2 linked regions of the Prochlorococcus marinus str. MIT 9313 genome follow. The protein of the gene in region 1 interacts with the protein of each later gene in a pairwise test. Links are inferred from orthologs where the notes say so. Each region holds a gene or a part of one and is shown on either strand. Other genes may lie near its edges.

Region 1 (5,258 bases):
TGCAAGTGACTTAACAAGTATTCGACAGAATGATCGGTATAAACATCTCCACGTTGATCTCGCAGATTCTGCTGCCACTTCTGCTGCTGTAGTAACCGCTGATCCAGATTTGGTGATGCACTTGGCTGCTGAAAGCCACGTAGATCGATCAATTGATGGACCTAAAGCTTTTATCGAAAGCAATGTGAATGGCACTTTCAATCTTCTTCAGGCAGTTCTCTCTCATTGGGAGAAATTGCCCGAGGAAAGGCATCAGCACTTTCGTTTTCATCACATCAGTACCGATGAGGTGTTTGGCTCTCTTGGTCCTATTGGGCGGTTTTCGGAAATTACTCCGTATGACCCTCGTTCGCCTTATTCCGCGAGTAAGGCAGCTAGCGATCATCTGGTATCTGCTTGGCATCACACCTATGGACTTCCTGTGGTACTTACGAATTGTTCCAATAACTACGGTCCCTGGCAATTTCCAGAAAAATTGATTCCTATTGCCATACTCAAGGCCGTGGCGGGTGAGCCTATTCCCTTGTATGGAGATGGCACGAATATAAGGGATTGGTTATATGTCGAAGATCATGTCGAGGCATTACTACTTGCGGCTACTCGAGGTGGGTTAGGTGAGAGTTATTGCGTTGGAGGTGCTGGTGATCATGGTTCTCCTAGCGAGCGTACGAATCGTGATGTTTTGGAGACTATCTGCAACTTGATGGATAGTCTTCGCCCCTACGGTGCACCTCATACGCGTTTGATTACCAGAGTTAGTGACCGTCCTGGCCATGACCGTCGGTATGCTATTGATGCAAAGAAGATTACAAATGATCTGGGTTGGAAACCTCGACATAGTTTTGAGGAGGGCCTAGAAGCAACTGTGGCTTGGTACTTAGACAATCTTGATTGGTGCCAAAAAGTTAGCTCTAAGTCTGACTATCTTGGTCAGAGAATCGGCCTTCCCCGGCTCTCTAATGATGCCAATGCTTAGTAAAAAGAGAACTTCTATTGCTAGTTTCTGCTTATCATACTTCTCAGTTAGTGGTCGATGGTCTCCGGTCATTCTTCTCTCTTTCCTGCCTTTAAATATAGGCTATACTGTTGCAGTAAAAGATTATTCTCATGCTGAGTCTGTTGACCTTTTGGCAGATAAATCAGATTATTTCTGCACTCGATTAGATAGTCTCGGGTATGACCTAGCTGTAAATCACCTACTGAATAAATTGAAGTTTATTTTTTTTATGTAGGAATACTGCATACAGATCTTGGCTGGTATCTGGGAACATTAGAAAAGTTGATCGCTTCGCTTCAAATTCATCCTGAGGCAAGCCTCGCATGCCCTCAGATTTTCGATGAATCTGGCAATCATCATAAACTATGTAAAAATAATTCAACTGTACTTACTTTATTAACTCATCGTTTTCTTTCCGAATAGATTAAGCCTGATTGGTTAAAATGTTGTGATCTTTGGTATGTAATGACTGATATAAATTATCATCAGATGTTTGAGGTGCCTTACCTAAGTGGTTGTTGTATGGTCATAAGTATTGATGCGTTCTAGATGCTTGGAGGATTTGATGAACGCTATTCCATTTATTTGGAAGATGCTGACATTACCCGAAGCCTTGCCCAGTACTGATTGTGCGTTCATTTACCCGTAGAATCCATTATTCATGGGTGGGGTCTGGGTAATTACTCAAGCTTTTATCTGATCTGTGTAAATGTAGTCAGTATATGGAGGTATTTCCAAAAATGAGGATGTTCTCTATGTTAAGAAGCCAGGATATAGAAGTAATTTTATCTACTTATAATGGCGAACAATTTTTGGAGGCTCAGCTCAATTCTATTTACAATCAAACCTTAAGGCCTATACGAGTTTTGTTGCGTGCTGATTACTCAGCAGACTCCACAATTTAACTCATAAATTCATTTCAAGATAAATATGGGAATTGGCTTCAAAGATTTCCATCTGATGAGAATTTAGGATGTGTAGGGAATATCAACAAGCTACTGGAATCGCCTTCTGCTTCTTACATAGCACTTTCTTATCAAGATGATATTTGGTTGCCACATAAGCTTGAAAAAATTTTTTTGCTCAAATCCAATACTTGGAAAATATTTACACTTCTTCAACCCCACTCTTAGTGCATTGTGTCTTGGATGTGGTCGATCAATACAGTGCTCACTTGCAAAGTAGTTTTTTGCAACGTCAGCACCTTAACCCTAAGCGAATTTGCTTTAAAGACCTTGCTTTGACTAATGTTGTTACAGGTTGCCCTTCTCTCTTTAATCGATGCTTGCTGCAAATTGCATTACCAATTCCTTCTACCGCAATGATGCATGATTGGTGGTTAGCCCTAGTAGCAAGTTCCTTTGGTTATATTAGCTTTCTAGATGAATCTCTAGTGCTTTATCGTCAGCATGGCCCTAATTTTATAGGGTCTCAAGGACTTGGTGTTAATTACTGGTTAAATAATGTCTGGAAATTTGCCCATATGAATTCTTCTGAGATACCTCTTTACTCAGTTTTACGCCAGTATCAGACATTTCAAAAATGTTATTCCCTGAATAGTGATACCTTTTTGAATCTTTTGACAATCGAGAGAGCTAAAAGATGTCAGGCTCTACTAAAAGTTCCATTTTCTCGCTGGCCTTGTAAGCATGGCATGCTTCGATCAATTGGTTTATATATACGCCTTTTTACTCTGCCAATTGCAACGTGCGATAACCTTTGAGAATGATAAGCAATCACTGCGTTCCTAAAATTAGCAGATTCAAGCTTTTCGCCTCCCCTCTGATCCGATTCTCTATCTATTGCCTATGTCTCAGGTTATGCTTTTAACATTATTTTTATAGTGGCTATTTTAGGACCTGCTGATTTTAATAAGCCTATATACGCTTGCCATAGAGTAAGATTTTACTGGTTGATGTATGAAATTCTCTATATCCGCAAATGGCAAAATATTATCTCATTTATTATCTGTTTCTTCTTTATTGAGGCCTAGTAGTGAAGCATCAAGGTAAACGCTATCTCAGCCTCTAAATTCAGAATTGAATCCGCTGCCTAGCCTTGTGCAAGTAGCGCAGCATTATTTCCATTTCCTCATTAGGAGGAAGCGTCCCGCAGATTAATTGTAATTAAGTGCTTTTCCCTTCTCCAGTCCTTACTAAAATCCCAAGATTTTCTCCTTTGGAACATCAAATGAAATATTTTGGAGGGCCAGGTCTCTCGAAAATAATTTCTTACCCCTCTAAGATGTCTATTTCAGCCTGTCTTTGGAGTGCTATATATTATTTCTTATGTGTTACCTAGGTCTAGGCAAGTTAGAACTGTGTTTTTAGCTTCCCTTATCTACTTCGTTGAGAATTTTCATTTTGAATAGTGATTGCCAATGTTTTTGATTATATGTTAGCCACTCCACTCGCATGCCTCGCCTCTGCTAAAATATTTTATATTTTTTTGTCCCCTATATATTCTATAATCTCCTTATCCTTGAGATTCTGCGATTCGCCAAATAGCTCTTCATTGTAAGAGTTTCCGTCTTTTATTGCTTGCATTTTTCTGCGCATTGTTTCCATATTGGCTTCTAGCAGATCAATCCTTCCCATGAGATTTCTTATCACATTGGCTTCTGCATCTGGTAGAGCTGAATGTGCAAGAGGCTCTATTCGCGCGCCACTCTGATGTATTACTCGACCTGGAATGCCCACAACCGTGGAGTTGGCTTCCACGTCACTTACCACAACTGATCCCGCACCAATCCGAGTGTTGCTGCCTATGTGAAGTGCTCCAAGTACTTTGGCTCCGGCCCCTACTACTACGTTGCTTGCCAGCGTGGGGTGGCGCTTGCCGTGATCTTTGCCTGTGCCACCCAGAGTTACCCCCTGATAAAGCAGGCAACGATCACCTACCTCCGCTGTTTCGCCGATCACCACGCCCATTCCGTGGTCAATGAAAACACCATTGCCAATTTTCGCTCCTGGGTGGATCTCCACTCCAGTAAGACTTCTGCTGAAGTGGCTGATGAGGCGAGCTAGCAATTTCATTGGGATCAGCGGCAATCTGGTCGACCAGATTCGATGGCTGAGCCGATGCATCATCAGCGCGTGAACCCCTGGATAGCAAAGCAGGATCTCAACGAGGCCTCTGGCCGCTGGATCACGCTCACGGATGATCGCAAAGTCTGCGCGGAGATTATTCAGCATCGATTCAAACTGCTAACACCTCGATTGTGTTTTTGGTCGGCCGACCCTGTCAACAGCCTGCTGAATGGCTTCATGAGATTCCCTGCCCAATCTAGTTGCAGGCAGTACAGCCTTGGAAGCGGCTTAAAATCGATAAAAGTGGTTGAATGAGATAAGTTCTTTTTCTGTTCAAAGCAATTGCTTCAGATCTAACTGTTGATTGTTTTGCTCTTAATCAAGTAGCCAATAGGCCAATTTCCTTGCGTAACTGATCAATCGTATCAGTGCTGAGATAGCTGTCGGCGCAGTGAAGTTGGGGCATTCGTATCAATTGGGAACGGTTTTGGCGCAGGCTTTGCTCGACGAGGGGCAGGCTGGGGCGATCGCAGAGCACGTGGCTGGCAGCTCGTAGCAGGGCTAGTAGGCGGCTGCCTACATCCGGTGTAGCTGTCATGAGCAGGAGTTCATTGCCGCGCATGCTGTGCAGGATCACTTCGGCAGCTCTTAGGATCCCTGGGCTAATGCTTACCAGCCCCACGCAGCTGCCGGGTCGCAACTCCTTCAGCATGGCGAGCTCTTGGCGGAAGTCATTTAGATCTACTGCGACTGCCCGAACACCGTGGCGTTTGGCTAGCTCTTCTAGCGGTTGCAGAAAATAGCGGCTGGTCACCACGGTGCCGTTGCTTGAGCTTTCAAGAATGCTTTCCAGCTCCTCCATCGGTACCACCTCAACTGGAACATCAAGGTGGGGTTCCAGCTCTTCTGCAATGAGCATGGAGGCGCCAATATCCTCTCTCGGAGTGCTTACCAACACTCTTGCCCCGCAGCGAAGTCGCCAGTCAATTTCTCGAGTTAGCATCTCTCTCGTCTGCTGCAGAGTGCAACCAGCATTGAGCAGACCATCGACGCACTTGCGCACTTCCTGGTCAAGGTCAGGGGTGCCCCGATTGCGAAAATGGGGAGGGGTTTTGATTTCACGCGGCTTTTGCTGGTCGCGCACGTAGATACCGGAACCAGCCATGGCTTCGACGACCCCATCTGTTTCAAGCTGTCGATAGACCTTGCTGATCGTGTTGCGATGAAGGCCA
Region 2 (4,012 bases), 120 kb from region 1 along the record:
GTGCGTCGATCTGCCAGCGGTAGCCCGCCTAGCAAAGGCTCGAGGTATCCCCGTGATCGCTGATGACACCATCGGCTCACCACTCAATCTTGATGCGCTGCCCCATGCAGATCTGGTGTTTAGCTCCCTCACCAAAAGCTTCGCCGGCCGTGGTGACATCCTGGCGGGTTCTCTCGTCGTCAGCCCTAGCTCCCCCTGGCGAGAGGAACTCTCCAGAGAGCTCTCGACTGCCCTTGCTCCCCTGGGGGATGCTGATGCCATCGCCTTAGAACAAGCCAGCCGAGATGTGGCCCAGCGGCTGCCGCAGCTCAACAACGCCTGCCAAAGATTGGCAGACAAGCTGGCCTGTCATCCCTCTATTGCTCGAGTACACCACCCAGGCCAATGCACCAACTTCCAAGCCCTGATGCGCCCTGGCGCCGGCCACGGCTGCCTGCTCTCGTTTGAGCTATGGGGGGGGATAGAGCAAGCCAAGCGGGTGTATGACGCCCTGCAGGTCTGCAAAGGTCCAAGCCTCGGCACAAGCTTCACGCTGGTGTGCCCCTATGTACTGCTCGCCCATTACAACGAACTGAGCTGGGCAGAATCCTGTGGAGTACCCAGCCATCTGCTGCGCGTATCCGTAGGGCTTGAAGATCCCGATAATCTTTGGCGCCGCTTTGAGATGGCGTTGAAGGCCTAACCGTAAGCAACCCATCACATGGTCGTCACAACAGATCATCGTCCTCACCAATAGAGCCAAATTCCAGCTAATGATGTGGTCGATTCATATGCACGCATGTCCCGCATTTACGAAGACAACAGCCAGGCAATCGGCAACACTCCACTGGTCAAACTGCACGCCGTCAGCAAAAACGCCAAGGCAACTGTTCTCGCAAAGATTGAAGGCCGCAATCCCGCCTACAGCGTGAAATGCCGCATTGGCGCCAACATGATCTGGGATGCCGAAAAGCGCGGTTTACTGAGCAAAGAGCGCACGATCATTGAGCCCACCTCTGGTAACACCGGCATTGCACTGGCCTACACAGCAGCAGCCCGCGGCTACAAACTGATCCTCACCATGCCCGAATCAATGTCGCTAGAACGGCGGCGGGTGATGGCAGTGCTTGGTGCAGAACTCATTCTCACAGAAGCAGCCAAGGGAATGCCAGGCGCCATTGCCAAGGCAAAAGAGATCGCCGAAAGCGATCCCCAGAAATACTTCATGCCCGGTCAGTTTGAGAATCCGGCCAATCCCGACATCCACAGCAAAACAACCGGTCCAGAAATCTGGAACGACTGTGATGGCGCCATTGATGTGCTCGTGTCTGGCGTAGGCACCGGCGGCACGATCACAGGTGTCTCCCGTTACATCAAGCAGGAGAAAGGCAAAGCCATCATTTCTGTAGCCGTCGAACCAACCCATAGCCCGGTTATCAGCCAAACCCTCAACGGGGAAGAGGTCAAACCTGGTCCTCACAAAATCCAGGGCATTGGAGCCGGCTTCATTCCCAAAAACCTCGATCTTTCTTTAGTGGATCGTGTGGAGCAGGTCAGCAATGATGAATCCATCGCCATGGCCCTGCGCTTGGCAAATGAAGAAGGTCTACTGGTGGGCATCTCCAGTGGTGCGGCAGTTGCAGCGGCTATTCGTCTGGCAGAACAACCCGAATTTGCGGGCAAAACCATCGTGGTCGTGCTGCCAGACATGGCCGAGCGTTATCTCTCTTCAGTGATGTTTGAGAGTGTGCCCACAGGCATCATTCAGGCCCCTGTAGCTGCCTAAATCGCCTCCAGCTAGAAACTGATAACTGATCAACAGGGGCGGGCCGCTGGCAACACCGCCTCTGGATCAATCCACATCGCATCGCCATAAGAGAAAAAGCGATATTGGTGCTCAATGGCCTCGGCATAGAGCGCCAGCAGCCGTTCACGACCAACCATGGCACTCACCAACAGCAATAGAGAGCTTTTGGGCAAATGGAAGTTGGTGAGCAGTCCATCCACCACAGCAAAGCGATAACCCGGCTGAATCACCAAATCCACTGGTCCACAAAACGACTGCAGGAATCCGCCACCTGCCAAAGCAGCACCTTCAAGGGCCCTGACGCTGGTGGTTCCCACAGCAATCACCCGGCCTGCTCGTGCTCGACAAGCCATCACCGCCTCAACAACGTCGTCGCGCACCTCCACCCACTCGCTGTGAAGCTGCAAATGGCTCAGATCCTCAGTTTCAACAGGTCGAAACGTGCCTAAGCCCACATGCAAGGTGACACTGGTCAGCATCACTCCCCGCTGCTTGAGAGCCTCCAATAACTCATCACTGAGATGAAGCCCCGCCGTTGGCGCCGCAACGGCGCCGGGGCGAGATGCATAACGGGTCTGATAACGCTCGCTATCACTTGGATCATGACGTTGGATATAAGGCGGCAATGGCACTTCGCCGTAGCGCTCAAGCAGCAACTCAAGCTGCTCGGCATTGGCGTAATGGCTCGGGAACTGCACAACCCGTCCGCCACTAGCGCTGTCTTTGCTGATCACCTGCAAAGCAATGGGCTCCTCGCCTAGAGCCTCGAGCCAAAGCTGATCACCTGGACGCAAACGTTTAGCAGGCCGGCCCAAACACAGCCAGCAACCCTCACCACGCGGCTCAAGCACCAACAACTCAGCCAATCCACCACCTGATCGCCGCACCCGCAGCCGAGCCTTAAGAACGCGAGTGTCATTGATGACAAGCAGGTCACCAGCGCGCAATTCCTCCTGCCAATCCCAAACCTCGGCATGTCGAGCGATGGGAGGCTTCATCCCCAATGGCTGCACAATCAAAAGCCGCGCCGAATGTCTTGGCTCCACCGGCAGCTGAGCTATGCGCTCAGGATCAAGCGGATAGTCATAAGAACTGAGCAGAGAATCTCTTGGGTCTAGAACCATTCGTGAAGTCTTGCTTTATGAGTGACGTTCAAAAAACCGTTCAGAAAGTTCTGGGTTCACAAACCACCAATTTTTTGGTCCGCTGTTCATTCATATCCATTTTAATGCTCGAGCAGGGAAGAGCATCCACCAGAGCAAAGCGTCAGATCAGCAGCCCTTGCCAAAAGGGTGGGAGGAAACCAAAGCAAATCTCCAGGAAATCAGCATAGGTTTTCAATCTTCTCTGCTGAGAGCGTTCAGCATCATCCTCATCGCACATTGCGGCACCATGCACTTGATGCTGGCAGATTAAAGTGAATAGGGTGAAAACTATTGATTGAAAGCTCGAAGTTTTCTCTCGCAAAAATCATGCAAAAGCCTGCCTCTGTTGGGTTTAAGCAAAAACATGTGCGTCCCAAGACGCAATTCATGGGTGTATTCAACTATTTCTGGAGGACTACATCTGAATATCAATTCAAAATCATGATCTTGATGAAATTAATCTTTACCTATGACCCTGACAGGAAATGACATTTTGTCATTAATTGCATCAGATCGCTTGTAGAAACAAACCGTCAAGTTGAATATTGCACACTCAACTCTTTCCCATCTGCGCTCACTATTGATAGGCAATACAATTGTGGGCGGCAATACAGAGTTTAAAATTTTTGCATAGACATGGGCATTGACAGGATCAATTGCATCGCCTGACTAGTTACACCCTTTAATCTAGTATTTTTTAATAGCACACCATGAAAAATGACTAAAGGCATAAATCTCTTCACTGCTTGTTTTCTTTTCATTCTCGCTGCATCCTTGCCTCAATCAATTAAATCACAGCCCAGCAAAGGTATCACCAATAACTATGATTACTACTCTCCATGGAGTCCTGGGGATGCTGGGGTTTATGTTGACAAGGATGGCTATGCATTTGATCCCTGCATGTCAAGATTCCCTGAAGATTGCGAGAAGAAAACCTACATCAATCTTGGCAAGTGGCAACGGATTAGTGATGAAGTCATGCAAACACCAAAGGGGACTTAGGGGACTTTTTTCTGCAGGAATGAATCTCTCAAGAGAGAAACATCAACCAATGGCCTATTCAGTTGCACAAAAGAGGGAT

What was found.
Region 2: the proteins of cysE (region 1) and cysK interact in binary tests that used the Escherichia coli proteins (3 or more experiments, as listed by UniProt). The link is inferred for Prochlorococcus marinus str. MIT 9313 from one-to-one orthologs.

What each region holds. Positions count from the first base shown.
Region 1 is NC_005071.1:130,902-136,159, forward strand. The notes cover bases 2,314-5,087. They hold cysE (serine O-acetyltransferase), read right to left. Parts: upstream 4,192-5,087; coding sequence 3,436-4,191; downstream 2,314-3,435. Other genes in these bases: AKG35_RS12630 (hypothetical protein), read left to right, coding at 2,314-2,720; AKG35_RS00590 (GntR family transcriptional regulator), read right to left, coding at 4,406-5,087. Also shown: rfbB (dTDP-glucose 4,6-dehydratase), read left to right, coding at 1-976; more of AKG35_RS12630, read left to right, coding at 2,142-2,313; more of AKG35_RS00590, read right to left, coding at 5,088-5,258.
Region 2 is NC_005071.1:256,518-260,529, reverse strand. The notes cover bases 1-2,771. They hold cysK (cysteine synthase A), read left to right. Parts: upstream 1-778; coding sequence 779-1,765; downstream 1,766-2,771. Other genes in these bases: queA (tRNA preQ1(34) S-adenosylmethionine ribosyltransferase-isomerase QueA), read right to left, coding at 1,795-2,771; AKG35_RS01195 (PLP-dependent transferase), read left to right, coding at 1-682. Outside these bases: more of queA, read right to left, coding at 2,772-2,910; AKG35_RS01175 (hypothetical protein), read left to right, coding at 3,706-3,933.